2 linked regions of the Candidatus Finniella inopinata genome follow. The protein of the gene in region 1 interacts with the protein of each later gene in a pairwise test. Links are inferred from orthologs where the notes say so. Each region holds a gene or a part of one and is shown on either strand. Other genes may lie near its edges. The genes, in order: def and EQU50_RS04000.

Region 1 (8,464 bases):
AAGCAAATGGTTGAGGGATTTTTAACGTATGCCCGCGGGGCCGGTGAGGAGGAAATAAAGCAAGTTGATCTTGTTGGCTTGATAAATGAACTGACACAACAATTTAAAGATGAAAGTTTTCAAGTAGCTTTGGAAATCCCAGCCGATTTAGTCGTGTCGCTAAAGTCTGGACTGTTTACCCGGTGTTTAACGAATTTATTGGAAAACGCTAAAAAGTATTCGCACACTCTTCACCTGCAAGTCCAAACGTCCCAACATTACTGGCAGTTGATTATGGATGATGACGGGCCAGGCATTTCCCCACAAGAGCGGGAAAACGTCTTTCGGCCTTTTTATCGCCTTGATTCGGCGCGCAACTTGGACCAAGGGGGTGTGGGGCTTGGTCTGAGCATTGCGCGTGATGCGATTCGCAGTCATGGGGGACAGATTTACCTTAGATCATCGCCCCTTGGTGGTACACGCGTGGTTATTCAACTTCCTTTATAGAGATTGATGGCGAGGAAGATGACGACACTGTCATTGGATTTTCTAACACATACTGTAAGGCTGCTCTATCTTTTGCGGCTTGTGCTTGCTGCTCCATACCAAGTTTTCCATAAGCTTCAGCGGCCTGGTTCCAAAGGCCCCAAGATGGGTTTTTTTGGTTGGCTGCAACAGTTGCAAGTTGTTCGAAACCTGAGGCTGCTTTGATGAGGAATTCTCTAGCTTTATCCTTCTGGTTCGCTTTTTCAAGAGCCTGGGCTGCTATTTCCAAATTAGGGGGGCTTTGTAGGACGTGTTGATTAGCTATAAATACTTCTGCAATTTTTTGATAATCTACTGGTGCTTGATCACCCATTCCAAGCTCTTCGTAAGTTCTGACAATCATGAACAGCGAATGAATAGGAATATTCTGAGTTGTTGAAGGGGTTAAACTAATAATCTTCCTATACATTCTCTTTGCGTCGCTATTTTTTCCAGCACTTGTATAAGCTTTAGCTGCTGCCCGAAAATCTATCAAATTAGGCCTGGTTTGACCTGTTGTATATAGAAAGGGTGTGGTGATTTCTTCAGCATAACTCAGATAACACGACACAGAGAAACCATTGTTTATTGATTTGTTTTTCTCATTCGCAGTCAGTTTCGAAGCCATTTCAAACGCCTCCGCTGCTTGTTGCCAGTAATATTCATTGTCGATTGTTTTTTTTGCGTATTCTAGATATTGGTTGCCTGCCAGGTGATATGCATCACTTGCCATTTCTGCTCGTTCTGATCCTTCATAATGGCGTGCGGCGAACAAAAGGTCCCCTGGGATTTTTGCACTAAGGGCTCTGCTCTTATAACTCCAGATAGCAATATTCGTGGCTATTGTAGACCACTCTTGACGCTCTGCATGTCTTTGCAAAATTTTGTAAACCAACTTGATGGCTTCATCATATTGTTTTGTAAGGTAGAGCGCCCATCCTACAGTTAACAACACTGGGGTGGTGCTTTGGTCAGGGGGGGTGCCTAGTTTTGCCAGAGTTTGTTGAAAACTCTCAAGATGAAATACGTCAACAAAACGATTGATTCCGTCTTTTTGTTCTACAATTAAATCAAAATCACAAAGGAACTGCGCAGGGCTATCTTTCAAAAAGTTATGCAGATCCTCCCAAAGAATTGGTTCCTTTTTTTCGAGTTTTGACACTAGAAAACCGCTGCTTCTTTTGCTTGCAAGAGACATCATATCTGGTTTGATGTCTGATGAAGCGGCATATGTAAGGCCCTGCAAGATCAACGTTAAGGACAATATTTTTACTATGGAATGCATGTATACTTTTTCCTCTGAAATGCTTGTTTTGGTTATGAATTTAGACTCGTACTGATATGTGTTAAAAACAGCTGCGTATAAAAGTATGAGACAATATCGATCTAAGTTCCATATGCAAAAAAGGCTTTTAAGGATAAAGCCGGAAGCTCTGATCCTGCCTTTTTTAATTATATTGGCATATGATCTATTGTTGTTGAAACGTGTTAGTTATTTTAGCTTTATTTTCTTAAATTTTTTTATCAAATAAAAAAAAGGTCTTTTGATATAAATTAAGGTGGATTTTTTCTTAAAGAAGCAATAAAGATAAAGGGTGTGATCAAGCTAAATATCATTGGTCAATTAAAATTTTTTATAATAAAATTTTACCCAACGACTTTAGGTTCCCCCAACGCTTTTTTGTAAAAGGATTATTGCTAGCTATGAACGGACATAAATCAAATACTCATGAACTTGACCTTAGACCACGCATTTCAGTTATAGGTGTTGGTGGAGCGGGGGGGAACGCTGTTAATAATATGATCCGGGCTAAGCTGGAGGGGGTGGAGTTTGTCGTCGCAAACACAGATGCGCAATCCATGGACCAGTCGTTGGTTATGCCTGAAAAACGTATTCAATTGGGACTGCATATTACCCAAGGTTTGGGCGCAGGATCTAAGCCAGATGTAGGACGTGCGTCCGCTGAAGAATCTTTAGACGAGGTTCTGGGGCATTTGCGGGGTAGCAACATGGTCTTTATCACGGCTGGCATGGGGGGTGGCACCGGAACAGGGGCAGCGCCCGTGATTGCCCGTGCTGTCAGAGAAAGTGGGATCTTGACTGTGGGTGTGGTCACAAAGCCTTTCAATTTTGAAGGGACACACCGTACCAGAATGGCTGAAAAAGGCATTGAAGAATTACAACAATACGTCGATACCCTGATCATTATTCCCAACCAAAATTTATTCCGGGTTGCCAACGAACACACAACGTTTGCTCAAGCCTTTGAAATGGCTGATAACGTTTTATGCTCTGGCGTTAGAAACGTGACCGATTTGATGATGCGACCTGGTCTTATCAATCTGGACTTCGCTGATATCAGAGCGGTTATGGCTGAAATGGGCAAGGCGATGATGGGTACTGGTGAGGCCGAGGGTGATCGCCGTGCGGTCGAGGCTGCTGACATATCGATTGATAATCCATTGCTTGATGATGTCTCGATGAAGGGCGCCAAGGGTGTTTTGATCAACATCACCGGTGGCTATGACATGACGTTGTACGAAGTTGATGAGGCTGCGAACCGGGTGCGCGAGAACGCCGACCCTGAAGCGAACATTATTTTTGGTTCCACCTTTGATGAAAAATTAAATGGGCGTATTCGTGTTTCTGTGGTTGCCACAGGCATTGGATCAAGTTTGGCTCAGCAAGCAGCGTGGAGAAATGCCGCCGCTGAGCAGATGTCTTCGTCTGCCTATATGGCAAAAGGACCAACGGTTAATGCTGCGCCTGCAGAGTCCTTGCAAAATGCAAGGCATGCTGTTTCGGCCGAACTAGATTTAGCAGCTTCACAAGAGGCACCTGCTCCAGCGGCTCCGTTAGGAACCAACCAGCAAGGCTACTATTCATCTCCAGCACCGTCTACAGCTCCTTTGGATATTCCCTCATACCAACAACAATCCCCTGGGTATGCTGAGCCATCGCCTAAGGTTGAGAGGAAACGATCTCCCTCTTTGTTTGAAAGGTTCACAGGGGTTGGACGTCAGCGTTCTCAAGAGGCTTCTATGGCTGAACAGACTTCAAAGGCACAACCTTCCGAAGATGACAGGGATCATGACGTTTTGGATATTCCAGCCTTTTTACGTCGGGGGAATCAGTAAGCACTCATGGCTCGTTTGACTGTTCTTACCGTCCCTGATGCTCGTTTGCGAGTGAAAGCTGTACCCATCTTGGGTGTGGATGACAACATTCGGCAGCTTATGGATGATATGCTAGAGACCATGTATGCTGAGGATGGGGCGGGGCTTGCTGCAACGCAGGTCGGAATTAATAAACGCGTGGTCGTGTTGGATTTGGAAGACCATGCGCCAGGCCTTGGTCCCTTAAAAATCGCCAACCCGGAAATAGTTTGGCGATCGGAAGACGTCCAAAAAAACTGGGAGGCTTGTTTGTCAGTACCAGGCCAAAGTGCACAGGTAGAGCGGCATACGGCCATTCGTTTGAAGTATCTGGATGAAAATAATACGACTCAGGAAAAAGACTTTGTCGATTGGGTCTCAGTTTGTTTACAACACGAAATTGATCATTTGCAAGGTGTTTTATATGTTGATCACCTATCGGCGTTAAGGCGAAATTTGTTAATTGAGAAGGCCAAGAAATTCAAGGCTTCTTAGTTATTTTATTGGCGAACCGTGCGTAAGTATTTTGAATTAATTTCAACTTTTATGGATTGCCAGGATTGTTTGCATAGGGATAATGTGTGAATTGGCCTCGTGCAAAATATGACGTTAGTTTGGTAAAAATTCATGAACAATTACAGAAGTGTTAAAGAATATAACCAGTCAATTCAAAAAAAACTTTCGGAAATTGCAAAACCCCTTGAAGACAATCTTTCTATTCGGTTTTTGACATACAGGCGTTTTTATAACGATGGGAATCTTCTTTATTTGTTTAATCACGAACAGTGGATGGATTATGTTCTTGGTTCATCAAATTGGGTCAGTTCAAGTTTTAAAAAGAAAATAAAACTGACAACGGAACAAGCCTTAATCGACAATGTATGGAGTGAAAAAGTTGATCATGAAGACCCTATTTTAGGTTCCCTTTATGCCCATGACATTTGGCATGGTATTTCCGTCTATATCAAACACAATAGTTATATTGAAAGCTTTGCATTTGCGGGGACGCGTGCCACCCCCCAGGTTCTTGATATTTACAGCAATCATCATTACGTTCTTGATCACTTCAGAAAGTACTTCTACGTCCAGGCCAAACCTTTGATTGATGGCTATGATCGTAAGTTACTGATTCCCTTTTCTTTAGAAGAAATGATGGCCCCTTCAGACCTTAATAAAAAAATTGAAAAGTTTATGCAAGAAACTTCCTTGAATCAGATTCCTTTATTTCTGGGGGGGGAAAGATATTGTGCTTTCCAAAAGGGAAATGGATTGTCTGGTGGGGTGTGTCTATGGCGAACGGCCAAGCAGATCGCCAGACGCTTAGGCATTTCTTTTAAAACTGTCGAAACCCATCTGGAACACGCTAAACAAAAAACGGATTGTCAGTCAAAAAGCGATATGATTAAAGTCGTCATGCAAAACAACGATTTTCGGTATCTTGTTGGAAAGACATAACCGCATCGTCATACCGCCGCAAGAAAGTTACGGATAAAAATCCAATGACGGTTGTGATGAAAATATAGACGCCAGGTGCCACCAAGCTTCCCCACGACTTTGCTAAATATATACAAATAAGGGGAGTCGTTCCGCCTAAGATGGCTTGCCCCAGTGTAATTCCAAAGGCAACCCCTGTGTAACGATATTTTGGTGGGAAAAGGCGTGTGAACAGACCGGAAATAGGGGCCACAAAGGCAACACCCAAAGTCGAAAATAAAACTTGAAAAATAAGCGTTCCGTAAAACGTTGTGGCTTTGTCCAGCATGAAGAACAAGGGGAAAACTAGAAACAAGATGCAAAGACTCGTTTTCTGCATGAAATTTTGCAGGTCAAAGCGGTCAGAAATATACCCCATAACGGGCGACAACAGAACCCAATATAAAAAGATCAGCGTATTGACCATTAAACTTTCATGCAATGTCAAACCAATTTTATTGATGTACACATCGTTCAAATACAGGGTTGATACGTACAGCAATGAATGGCCACATCCGCCAACACCAAGGGCGCACAAAATATTCCATGGGTCCTGCTTCAAAACAGTCCTAAGGGGGCTATGACATTGCGTCTTCGATTGTTCTATCTGTTTAAAGACGGGAGTTTCCTGCATACGGCGTCTTATAAAGTATGCGCCTAACGTGGCAAGGGCACCTATCAGAAAGGGAAGACGCCATCCCCATGCGGGCATAAACCATGCGATACAAAAACTACCCAACGCTGTACCGAAAACGGCCCCCAAAATACCAAAGGCACAAACAAAACTTGCCGAGAACCCAACCCGGTTTGCAGGCACATGTTCCCCAATGTAAACGCCCACGCCCCCAAATTCACCGCCAACGCAAAGGCCCTGGGCAAGGCGGCAGGCAAAAATAATGACGGAGGCGGCTATGCCAATTTCTGCGTAAGTTGGCAGCAGACCCATGATTGTCGTTGGAATGATGGTTAGCCCAACAGACAATAAGAAAGCTTTTTTACGGCCATAACGATCACCATAAGATCCAAATAAAATGCCGCCTAAAGGGCGCATAAAATAGCCGGCTGCAAACGTGCCAAAACTTGCAAGCATGGCTACATCTTTATTACCTGTTGGGAAGTAATGAATGCTCATGACAGTAGCAAGACATCCATACAAAGCAACGTCATAGCGTTCAATTAAGTGTCCAAGAAGACTGCTTGCGATAGACTTTCGGTCGACGGTAACCATATAAATCCGACTGTGATGGTGAATAAAGTGGGAGTAGAAAAGATTTACTTTCCTCCGTCTAGTTGATTTTTTGAATATTTTCTTAGAAAATTTCCGTTGGTTGGTAAAAATTTTTACTTGAAAGGGGTATAATCCAACATAAAACCTTATCCATTGGGGATATCTATGACTAAAAAACATCGTTTTAAGGTTGATAAACTCACCCGCGACAAGATGCCAGATATTATGCGAAGTCTGAATATTGACGGGCTTGTGCGTATTATGGATGCGGATGAATATCTGATGCGCCTGCAAGACAAATTGCTGGAGGAGGCCAAGGAGGTCATTGCGGCCAAAACCCCTGATGAATACGTTGAGGAATTAGCTGATGTGTTAGAAGTCATGCACGCCCTGGCGAATCGACTGGGTCTATCATATGAACAAATTGAAGAAAAACGCCAGGAAAAGAAACGGGAAAAAGGCGGATTCGAAGGTCGCGTCTATGTTGCGTATGGTGACGTCGCTGCTGATAATGAAAACATCCGTTACTATCGGGATAGGTCTGAGGATTATCCCGAGATTGTGTAATGTTTACTGACGGTACCATGAAATTCTAAAGTGCCATTTTCGTTTTTCATGGTGTATTGGTCCTGATATATCAGAAAGGCCACCCATGCTCATACAACGATCGACACTTATGAACCGCATTAAAGAAGCCTTTCGTGTGAATAGGATTGTTTGTTTGTAGGGCCACGTCAGTGCGGAAAAACGACCCTTGCCAGAGAATTATGGGCATTGTCGGGCAAACGACCTCAAGACCCAGGGTGTTTTGACCTTGAGAAACCCTTGGATATTGAACTGCTTGATGCCCCCGAACTATCACTTCGACCTCTTTCAGGTCTTATTATCATTGATGAGATTCAAAGACGGCCCAACCTCTTTCCTTTTTTACGTTATTTGCATGATGAAGCCTTAGATCAACAAATCCTGATTCTTGGAAGTGCATCTCGTGAACTTATTCATCAAGCGTCTGAATCACTTGCCGGGCGGATTTCATTTATAGAAAACACCCCTTTTTCATTAGATGAAACTCCCGACCAAACTCAGTTGTGGGTAAAGGGGGGATTCCCAAAAAGTTATATTCTCGATGATGTCGCAAGTTACCAATGGCGCGGAGACTATATTCGAACTTATGTCGAACATGATCTGGGAACATTTGGGCTTTCGTTCAATCCGGATATCTTAAGAAAAATGTGGTACATGCTGGCTCATTACCATGGCCAAATGTTTAATGGTTCAGAGCTTGCACAGGCACTAGGAATTTCTCAACCAACTGTTAAGAAGTACTTGTCTTACTTACATGCAACTTTCATGATTAGAACTTTGAATCCATGGTTTGCCAACATTAAAAAGCGACAGGTCAAATATCCTAAAATCTACTTCCGTGATTCAGGTCTTTTGCACATAGTCCTTGGTATCCACACCCAACAAGATCTGGTGCATCATCCAAAAGTTGGCGCATCATGGGAAGGTTTCGCCTTAGAAGCAATATGCCGCCTGTATCGTACGGACCCAGAAGACTGTTTTTTTTTGGCCAGTCATAACCAGGCAAAGCTTGATTTAATCATATTCAAAGATGGAAAAAAAGGGGGTTCGAATTTAAGTATGCAGACGCTCCAAAAATTACGGCCTCTATGCGCAGTGCGCTTGATGACTTGGAACTTGATGAGTTGACGGTTGTCTATCCGGGATCGCGTGATTATGCGTTGTCTGATCGGATCAAAGTCCGCGGACTTTTAGGCTGTGCTGTTTCTTCATATTGAAGTGATTCTCAGCTTACCATGAAATTCTAAAGCGCCATTTTCGTTTTTCATGGTAATATACCCAATTCAAACCATTTCCCCTGTTTTTCTGCTTGATCTTTTTCCGATAAACGGCGGCGAAAAAGCCTTAAATAGAATGACTATTCCAGGCTTTTTCGCCTTGTTTGTTGAAAAATCTCTGCCATAAAAATCCCGAAAAATGAGCTGAATTGGGTGTAGTCAATCATTCCTTATCATAGGGTGTAAACCCAAACTCTTAAGAAAAAAGCTTAACGATCCGTTCAACTGATTCTACTGCGGC
Region 2 (8,547 bases), on another replicon or contig:
ACGGCAAGAGGAACTGGAAGAAAAATTTCAGCAAGTTAGCGATATAAAACTGATTTTAAATGATTTGTTTTACCTGATTACCTTAAACCCTGATCTTTTTGTTGTCTTGGGTGTGGGGGCAAATTCTTCTGGCATGGGTCCAGACGGTCCATCTTTCTTATTGCCACCTACGTTTGATCAACTGATCAAAAAGTGTAAAAAAAGCAGTCTGGTCGCAGTCAATATTGACGATTTTAAAAAAAGCCTTTCAGCATGATGGAATTTTTAAAAGTGACGATAATACAAAGTCAAAACGGGAAGAAAAAGTTAGATGAAGATGTTCCTGTGTTTACTCTGCCTCTTGGTTCATACCAAGAATTGGGGGGCTTTTACCAAAGATTGATCACACAAATTTGGTCCTTTCAGCAAGAGATTAGGGAAAAGAAGGCCTTGAAAGAAAAGAAATCAATTTTTAGTTGTTTTTGAACGCAGACAGTTTTCTAACGCTGCACTGCGCGAGACCGGGCATGTCCTTGTAAATTTGTCGATTAAATAGCGAAGCCCCATATATTTGATATCACTTAGTAAAAATACATGATATTAACCAATAATTAATTTTTATATGTAATATTTAATATGCATGTTATTAATTAATGGAGTTATTATTATGGTTTTTTATAAAACAGGACTGGCGCTGGCGCTATTGTTAGCTTCTACGTCCGTTTCTTTTGCAAGTGTGGAGAAAGAAGCAGATGCATCCCAACAGGCTGCGGCCCCTTTCCACAGATATAATTTAGTTCGGGATGAAGAAAGGCCTCAAACCCTAGCGAAGCTTGCAAACCTTTCAACTTTGAAAAAAACGCAAACGTTTCTTGAATCTCTCAGGGCATCAACTCCGCCAGCTTCTTACGACATGCGCAGTGTCTTGATCAACCCTGCGTCTAAACCACCTGTTACTCAGAATGACATCGATACCTCAATTTACCCTGTCTACGATCAAGGTGGCCTTGGATCTTGTACAGCCCAAGTTGCAGCAGGAGTTTTGCAATACAGACAACTCTTAGACCAGTCATTAAACAGCACAGCACGCCCTTCTTATCCTGTGCCTTCTAAGCTGTTTATCTATTACAATACAAGAAGCGCTGCTGGTGATAGTGTAAATCAGGACACAGGTGCCTCTGTGAGTGATGTTGCGTTGGCCGTAACCAATTTGGGTGCACCGCCTGAGACCCTTTGGCCCTATAGCGACAGTGCGACTGCTAAAATAAACTTTACAATGAAACCAACCGATGCTTGTTACAGTAAGGCATTGGAGAATGTGGCTCGCGGCACCAGCGCTGTTAGCATTCCTCGTGGTTCCAATGTGGTGAAGACCTTTCAAGAATTATTGTCTAATAATTGCCCAATTTTGATTGGTGTAGCGATCTATTCCTCTTTTGAATCGGCTGAAGCAACAAAAACTGGCAAAGTCCCTATACCCAACACTTCTAAAGAAACACTTTTCGGAGGGCACTGCTTAATGGTGGTTGGTTACAATGACAAGTACGCACCTGGCACATTCACTGTCCGAAACTCTTGGGGGAGTTCTTACACGGTTGGAGATGAACGCAGACCTATTGGTAATAACGGATATTATTATATACCTTATGACTATATCGCAAACCCCAATTTAGCCTTTGACTTCTGGACGATTACTGCGTATTCCGGCGAAAATCGAATAGTGATTCCGGTCTAAACCGAACGGCAATTCCGGCTCAATTCGAATGGTGATTCTGGTCTAATCCGAACGGCAATTCCGGCTCAAATCGAACAGTGATTCTGGTTTAAATCGAATAACGATTCCAAGACGAAGCGATGGCCTTTGACCTCCTGTATCAAGGAGACCTTTGGTTATAAAACGCGTTTTATGAACGCTGTATCCTTTTTTTGTTCAACAAAACATGAAAGGAACAGCCCATGTCACGGAGTCACATATCAATGAGAAAGATCAGAGAAATCTTACGTTTACGGTACAGCTGTGGATGTAGTTACCAGGAGATAGCCAAGAGCATTGGCATTAGCGCGAGTACGGCGGTTGAAGGCGTCAAGAGGGCAAAAGCAGTTAACTTAAGCTGGCCTGTGCCCGACAATCTAGGCGACGAAGAGTTGGAGATCAAGCTGTATCCGCCTGCTCAAAAAATCAATAAAGAACAACGGGGAGAGATTGATTGCATTTATATTCATAAAGAACTCAAGTGCAAGCATGTTACGTTACAATTATTATGGAGTGAGTATAAAGAAAAGTACCCCCAAGGGATTAGCTACAGCCAGTTCTGCGACGTTTACCGAGGATGGCGTAATTCAACACTTGATGTCTGGATGCACCAGACCCACAAAGCAGGAGAGAGACTTTTTGTGGATTATGCCGGTCAAACGATGTCCGTTGTAACGGATACGTCGACAGGGGAAGTCGGTGAAGCACAGATTTTTGTAGCTGCGCTTGGTGCGTCCAGTTTTACCTACGTGGAGGCCACATGGACCCAAACGCTTGCAGACTGGATCAAGTCTCACGTGAATGCGTTTGAATATTATGGTGGCTGTCCAGAGATTGTTGTGCCAGACAATTTAAAGAGTGGGGTCCATAAGGCGCATCTTTACGAACCTGATATCAACCCAACCTATCAAGATATGGCCTCTTATTACGGCGTCGCAATTATTCCAACAAGGTCAAGAAGTCCGAAGGATAAAGCTAAAGTTGAGAATGCAGTCCAACAAGTCGAGAGACAAATTCTGGCCAAGCTTCGTAACCGTACCTTTTTTAGCTTGAGCGAGTTAAACCAAGCTATTCAGCCACTTTTGGATGTCTTAAACCGACGTCCTTTCCAAAAACTGCCAGGATCCCGTTTAAGCCACTTTCAAGACCTTGAGAAACAGGCATTAAAATCCCTTCCAACAACTCGGTATGAGTACGCCGAGTGGAAAAAAGTTAAAGCCGGCTTCAACTACCATATTGAGTTAGACAAGCATTTTTACAGTGTTCCCTATGCCTTGGCAAAGGAATCTCTCTATGTTCGCTATGGACCGACGATTGTTGAAATTTTTTGTCAGAATAAATGTGTCGCGACCCATGTCAGAAGTTATGGTGCCAACGGATATACGACAAATACTCTGCACATGCCAAAAGCTCATCAAGCACAGGTGGAATGGACACCCGAACGAATTGTTTCTTGGGCCAAGAAAACGGGGGAAGCAACGGCAAAATTGATAGAAGTCATCATGGCTTCACGCGCCCATCCTCAACAGGGGTTTCGCACGTGTCTTGGGATTTTAAGGCTCGGCAAGAGTTACGGTGAAGACCGTTTAGAGCTGGCTTGTAAAAGGGCTTTAGAGATAGGAGGCCACAGTTACAAAAATGTTGAATCTATTTTGAAGAACAAGATGGATCAACAGTCTTTATCCTCGTCCTCAGAAGTCAATAGCCTCTCTGATTCTCACGAATATATTCGTGGCCAAAAATACTTTAAATAATCTAAAAAAGGAGACCCTTTCATGTTACTGAATCCAATTGTTTACAACCTTCAAAAACTTCGTCTTCATTCTATGGCAAAAGCCTTTAAAGAACAGCTGGAGCAACCAACCATAACGCAGCTGAGCTTTGAAGAACGTCTTGGCTTGTTGGTTGATACAGAAGTCATCGCCCGGGAAAACAGGCAATTACAGGCACGCTTGCGCAGTGCCAAACTACAGCAGACGGCCTGCCTTGAAGATATTGACCATTCATGTCAGCGTAACCTAGACAAATCTTTGTTGGCCACACTTTCTCAATGCCAATGGGTTGCTTCTCATCATAATATTTTGATTGTTGGGCCGTGTGGCACGGGGAAAACATTCTTGGCTTGTGCTCTGGCCCACAAGGCTTGCCTTCAAGGTTATAAAGTTCATTACTGCCGCCTCAGTCGCTTGCTTAGCGAATTGCAGCTTGGAAAGGGGGATGGGAGTTATGGAAAAAGAATGAGTGAACTTGCTAAAACGGAGGTTTTAATTTTAGATGATTTTGGATTGTCTATTCTGACAGATGAGCAACGCCGTGACTTATTGGAGGTTTTGGATGACCGACATGATAAACGCTCTACGATTGTCACCAGTCAGATTCCTGTCAAACTCTGGCACGAAACCATAGGAAATGAGACGTTAGCGGATGCTATCCTCGATAGGTTGGTTCATAATTCTTATAGGCTTGAAATTAAAGGGGAATCTATGAGAAAAGTGAGGAGTAAAGAAAAGGATCAGGAAAACACCAAACAAAAAAACATCGAGGGTCCTTTGCATGACACAACGGAAATCACAAACAATGAAGGGGTGAAAAAATGAGATAAAATCGGAGAGTTCGCTTCTCTTTGATTCGTATTCGAATTAAACCAGAATCCGCGTTCGGATAAAACCGGATTCACCGTTCGAATTAAACCGGAACGGCCATTCGGATAAAACCAGAATTGCCGTTCGAATTAAACCGGAACGGCCATTCGGATAAAACCAGAATTGCCGTTCGAATTCGCCGGAATACGCACGATTACAAAAGTTGGGTCCGTTGCAAAAGGGACCATTAAATTTTCCGTGAGTGCCACTACAATTTTTGGTCAGAATGTTTACGTTTCTGGAAATATCCCTCAATTGGGATCTTGGAACTTATCCCAAGCATTGTTACTTTCCCCCGATGCTTATCCAACCTGGAAGGGGACCATCACTGCACCGTTAGGCACGACAGTAAGTTACAAATATGTGAGAATGTATGGTCCCGTTACCAAATTAGCGCAGCCTGAAGGGCTTAAAGCTGCAAGGGTTCAATGGCTTGACGGACCGAATTTGTCTGTTACCCCTTCCGCCAGTGAAAATCCAGTTTCTTATAACTGGAAGTGATGCAAATTATGACTTGAAAAGGGGGGCTTGTTGAACGGCTCCCCTTCGCCAAAATCAAATTATTGAATTAAGAATAATTCTTTTTTTATGTGATTTAAAATTTCCAATATTAGTAAACGATTAAGGTTACATATCTATAATAAAAATGTGAAGTTAATTTTTTATTTATAGGGGTTATTATAATGATTCTTTCGAAAACAAGTATGACGCTGGCGTTATTGCTGGTTTCTACTTCCATTTCTTTTGCAAGTGTGGAGCATGAAACAGCTGCTTCGCATAAAACATCCATTCATGGTCATAAGTATAATTTGGTTCGTGATAAAGATCGCCCTCACATACTGGCGGCTCTGTCAAATCACCCTGCTGCTGAAAAAGGGAAGACAGTCATGGCGGCTTTTAAAAGTGCGCCTGCAACACTTCCAACCTCTTGGGATATTCGAACCGCTATTCCAAATGCTGCCACATGTTTTACCCCCTATGACCAAGGGCAACTTGGGTCTTGTACGGCCAATGCAGCCGCCGGGGCTTTGCATTACAAAAATCTTTTGGCACAGGCACAGGCATCAATAAAGGGTACCACCACTCCCTCTTATCCCACCCCTTCGCGTATGTTTATTTATTACAACGAGAGAAGTGCGGATGGTGGTGGAGTAACCCAGGACGTAGGCGCTTCCATAGCTGACAGCATCTTGGCTATATCAAATTATGGGGCACCTTCTGAATCGGGAAAGACGCCTCCTTTCGGGTCTGCTTGGCCCTACAGCGACATTACAAGTGGTAAAAATCCACCCTTTACCGTTAAACCGTCCGATTTGTGTTACAGCGCAGCACTTGCCGACATGGATCTTGATACAGGTGTTGCCAGCATTGCCCAAGATGACAATGTTGTGACCAACTTTAAAAAAGCATTAATTGCAAATAATCCTGTTCTTATTGGTATCGACGTCTATGATTCTTTTGAATCTGACGCGGTTGCTGCAACAGGTATTGTACCTATGCCTGACACCAGCATAGAGGACATCTTGGGCGGTCACGGGCTAATGGTTGTTGGATACAATACGAATCCGAAAGCACCCAACACCTTTACAGTCAGAAACTCGTGGGGAACAGGCTGGGGGGACAAAGGTTATTGTTATATACCCTATGACTATTTCACGCTTGAAAATGGGTTAGCCTCTGATTTTTGGTCTGTTGGTAAGGTTGGCGCTAAAAAGGCAACGCCTGTTAAGTTTTCAGTTAAAACGACGACTAGTTATGGCCAGAATGTTTATGTATCGGGTAACACTCCAGAATTGGGTTGTTGGGATACCGCTCAAGCAATGCTTTTATCTTCACAAAACTACCCAACCTGGACTGGCAGCGTTACTGTGCCATCAGGCCAGACAATACAGTACAAGTATATCAAAAAGAATGGTAATAAAGTCCAATGGCTTGGCGGGGAAAACTTGTCCCATAATCACTCAGCGACGAATGAGAACTTAGCTTCCTTTACCTGGATGTAATGTGCAGGGTTACAAATAATCTTTAACATACCCTTCTTGGTAATTTTTCGGGAATTTGATGGCAGAGGTTTTTTACAAAGACTAGGCGAGAAAGCCGCGAATAGTGATTCTATTTAAGGCTTTTGAGCCGCCGTTTATGTAAAAAAGATCAAACAGAAAAACCCGGTAAAGAATCGAGAAGCGGTATCAGCCGTTCAGCAATCTGGACGGCATTTAAGGCTGCGCCCTTTCGGATATTATCGGCGACAATCCAAAGGGATAAGCCATGCTCAACCGTTTTATCCTGGCGGATACGGCTGATGTAAACGTCGTCATCGCCGGCGCATTCGATGGGTGTGGTGAATTGATAGTCTTCAGGATTGTCGACGACACGAACGCCTGGAAATTGGCTCAATTTTTGACGGGCCTTGGCAACAGACACAGGCCCTTCAAATTCAATGGTCGCCGCCACAGCATGCCCCACAAAAACGGGAACCCGCACACAAGTTGCTGTCACCTGAATAGGAGCATCCATAATTTTTTGCGTCTCAACGGCCATTTTCCATTCTTCTTTTGTGTAGCCATCGTCCCTGAACACATCAATCTGGGGAATGACATTAAAAGCAATGGGTCTGGTGAAACAATTATTTTCAAGGGCATCGTTTACCAACACGCCCCTGGTCTGGTGAAACAATTCATCCATGGCTTCTTTTCCGGCCCCTGAAACGGACTGATACGTGGAGACAACGACCCGCTTGATGGGTGACAAATCATGCAGGGGTTTTAAAGCCATAACCAACTGAATGGTTGAACAGTTGGGGTTTGCCACAATGCGGCGTTTGGTAAAATCTTTCAAAGCATCCGCGTTAATCTCTGGTACAACCAAAGGAACATCGGCATCCATGCGAAAGTGCGATGTGTTGTCAATCACCACGCACCCTGCTGCTGCAGCCTTTGGGGCATATTCCGCCGATACTTTGCCGCCCGGTGAAAACAACGCCAAGTGGTAACCAGAAAAATCAAAATGAGTTAACGACTTAACGACCAAGATATGCTTTTCCCCATAGGAAATCTGTTGCCCTTTTGACTTTTCAGAGGCAACCGCTGTGATGTTTTCGGCTGGAAATCCATGCTCTTCTAATATACTCAGCATAGCCCGACCCACATTTCCTGTGGCCCCAACAACGGCAATTTTCACGTTTTGTTTTTTCATGATTTTCTTGCTATAACCTTCAGCCCATTCATATAAGGCTGCAACGCATCAGGAACAGCAATACTGCCATCAGATTGTTGATAGTTTTCCATAACCGCAACCAAGGCACGCCCAACAGCAACACCTGATCCATTGAGGGTGTGGACAAACTGGGTTTTGCCATCCCCATCAACGGGGCGATAGCGCGTGTTCATGCGGCGCGCCTGAAAGGTGTTGCACCGTGAACAGCTGGAGATTTCCCGGTATGTATTTTGGCTTGGCAACCAAACTTCTAAGTCATAAGTTTTTTCCGATTGAAAACCAATGTCGCCGGTGCATAAGCTGAGGACCTTATAGGCCAATCCCAATCGTTGCAACACAGTTTCAGCGGCACCTGTCATGCGTTCATGTTCGGCCACAGCCTGTTCGGGGGTTGTGATGCTGACAAGCTCAACTTTGCTAAACTGGTGTTGGCGAATCATGCCGCGTGTGTCACGCCCTGCCGCCCCAGCCTCTGCTCGAAAGCACGGGGTATAGGCTGTATACCGCAAAGGTAAATCCGCCTCGGCCAAAATCTCACCCGACACCAGGTTGGTCAACGCCACCTCGGCCGTTGGTATTAACCAATGACCGGTGTTGGTTTGAAACTGGTCATCTCGAAATTTGGGCAATTGACCGGTTCCAAACATCACCGATTCATTCACCATCAGCGGCACGTAAGCTTCTTTGTAACCAAATTCACGCGTGTGAATATCCAACATAAATTGTGCCAGGGCGCGTTCCAGGCGAACCAAATCGCCGTATAACACCACAAAACGCGAACCTGAAAGCTTAATGGCCCTTTCGAAATCCATTAAGCCCAAGGCAACGCCCAAGTCATCGTGGGCTTTGGGCGTAAAATCAAAGCTTGGTAAATTCCCCCACCGGCGAATTTCCAAATTGTCCGCCTCGTCCGCACCATCAGGGCAATCGTCAGCTGGCAAATTTGGTATTTCGGAC

Evidence for each region.
Region 2: the proteins of def (region 1) and EQU50_RS04000 interact in binary tests that used the Escherichia coli proteins (3 or more experiments, as listed by UniProt). The link is inferred for Candidatus Finniella inopinata from one-to-one orthologs.

What each region holds. Positions count from the first base shown.
Region 1 is NZ_SCFB01000002.1:45,715-54,178, reverse strand. The notes cover bases 2,485-5,401. They hold def (peptide deformylase), read left to right. Parts: upstream 2,485-3,648; coding sequence 3,649-4,155; downstream 4,156-5,401. Other genes in these bases: EQU50_RS01070 (MFS transporter), read right to left, coding at 5,072-5,401; EQU50_RS01075 (helix-turn-helix transcriptional regulator), read left to right, coding at 4,288-5,115; ftsZ (cell division protein FtsZ), read left to right, coding at 2,485-3,642. Outside these bases: EQU50_RS01095 (ATP-binding protein), read left to right, coding at 1-486; EQU50_RS01090 (tetratricopeptide repeat protein), read right to left, coding at 467-1,789; more of ftsZ, read left to right, coding at 2,209-2,484; more of EQU50_RS01070, read right to left, coding at 5,402-6,361; EQU50_RS01065 (nucleoside triphosphate pyrophosphohydrolase), read left to right, coding at 6,527-6,928; EQU50_RS01055 (DUF6314 family protein), read right to left, coding at 8,420-8,464. UniProt on the Escherichia coli protein: Removes the formyl group from the N-terminal Met of newly synthesized proteins. Requires at least a dipeptide for an efficient rate of reaction. N-terminal L-methionine is a prerequisite for activity but the enzyme has broad specificity at other positions.
Region 2 is NZ_SCFB01000005.1:73,491-82,037, forward strand. What follows is about bases 5,548-8,547. They hold EQU50_RS04000 (aspartate-semialdehyde dehydrogenase), read right to left. Parts: upstream 7,570-8,547; coding sequence 6,526-7,569; downstream 5,548-6,525. Other genes in these bases: EQU50_RS03995 (carbohydrate-binding module family 20 domain-containing protein), read left to right, coding at 5,548-6,377; serS (serine--tRNA ligase), read right to left, coding at 7,566-8,547. Outside these bases: EQU50_RS03965 (hypothetical protein), read left to right, coding at 1-256; EQU50_RS03970 (hypothetical protein), read left to right, coding at 253-465; EQU50_RS03975 (C1 family peptidase), read left to right, coding at 647-1,714; istA (IS21 family transposase), read left to right, coding at 1,957-3,486; IS21-like element helper ATPase IstB, read left to right, coding at 3,508-4,329; EQU50_RS03990 (carbohydrate-binding module family 20 domain-containing protein), read left to right, coding at 4,498-4,875; more of EQU50_RS03995, read left to right, coding at 5,058-5,547.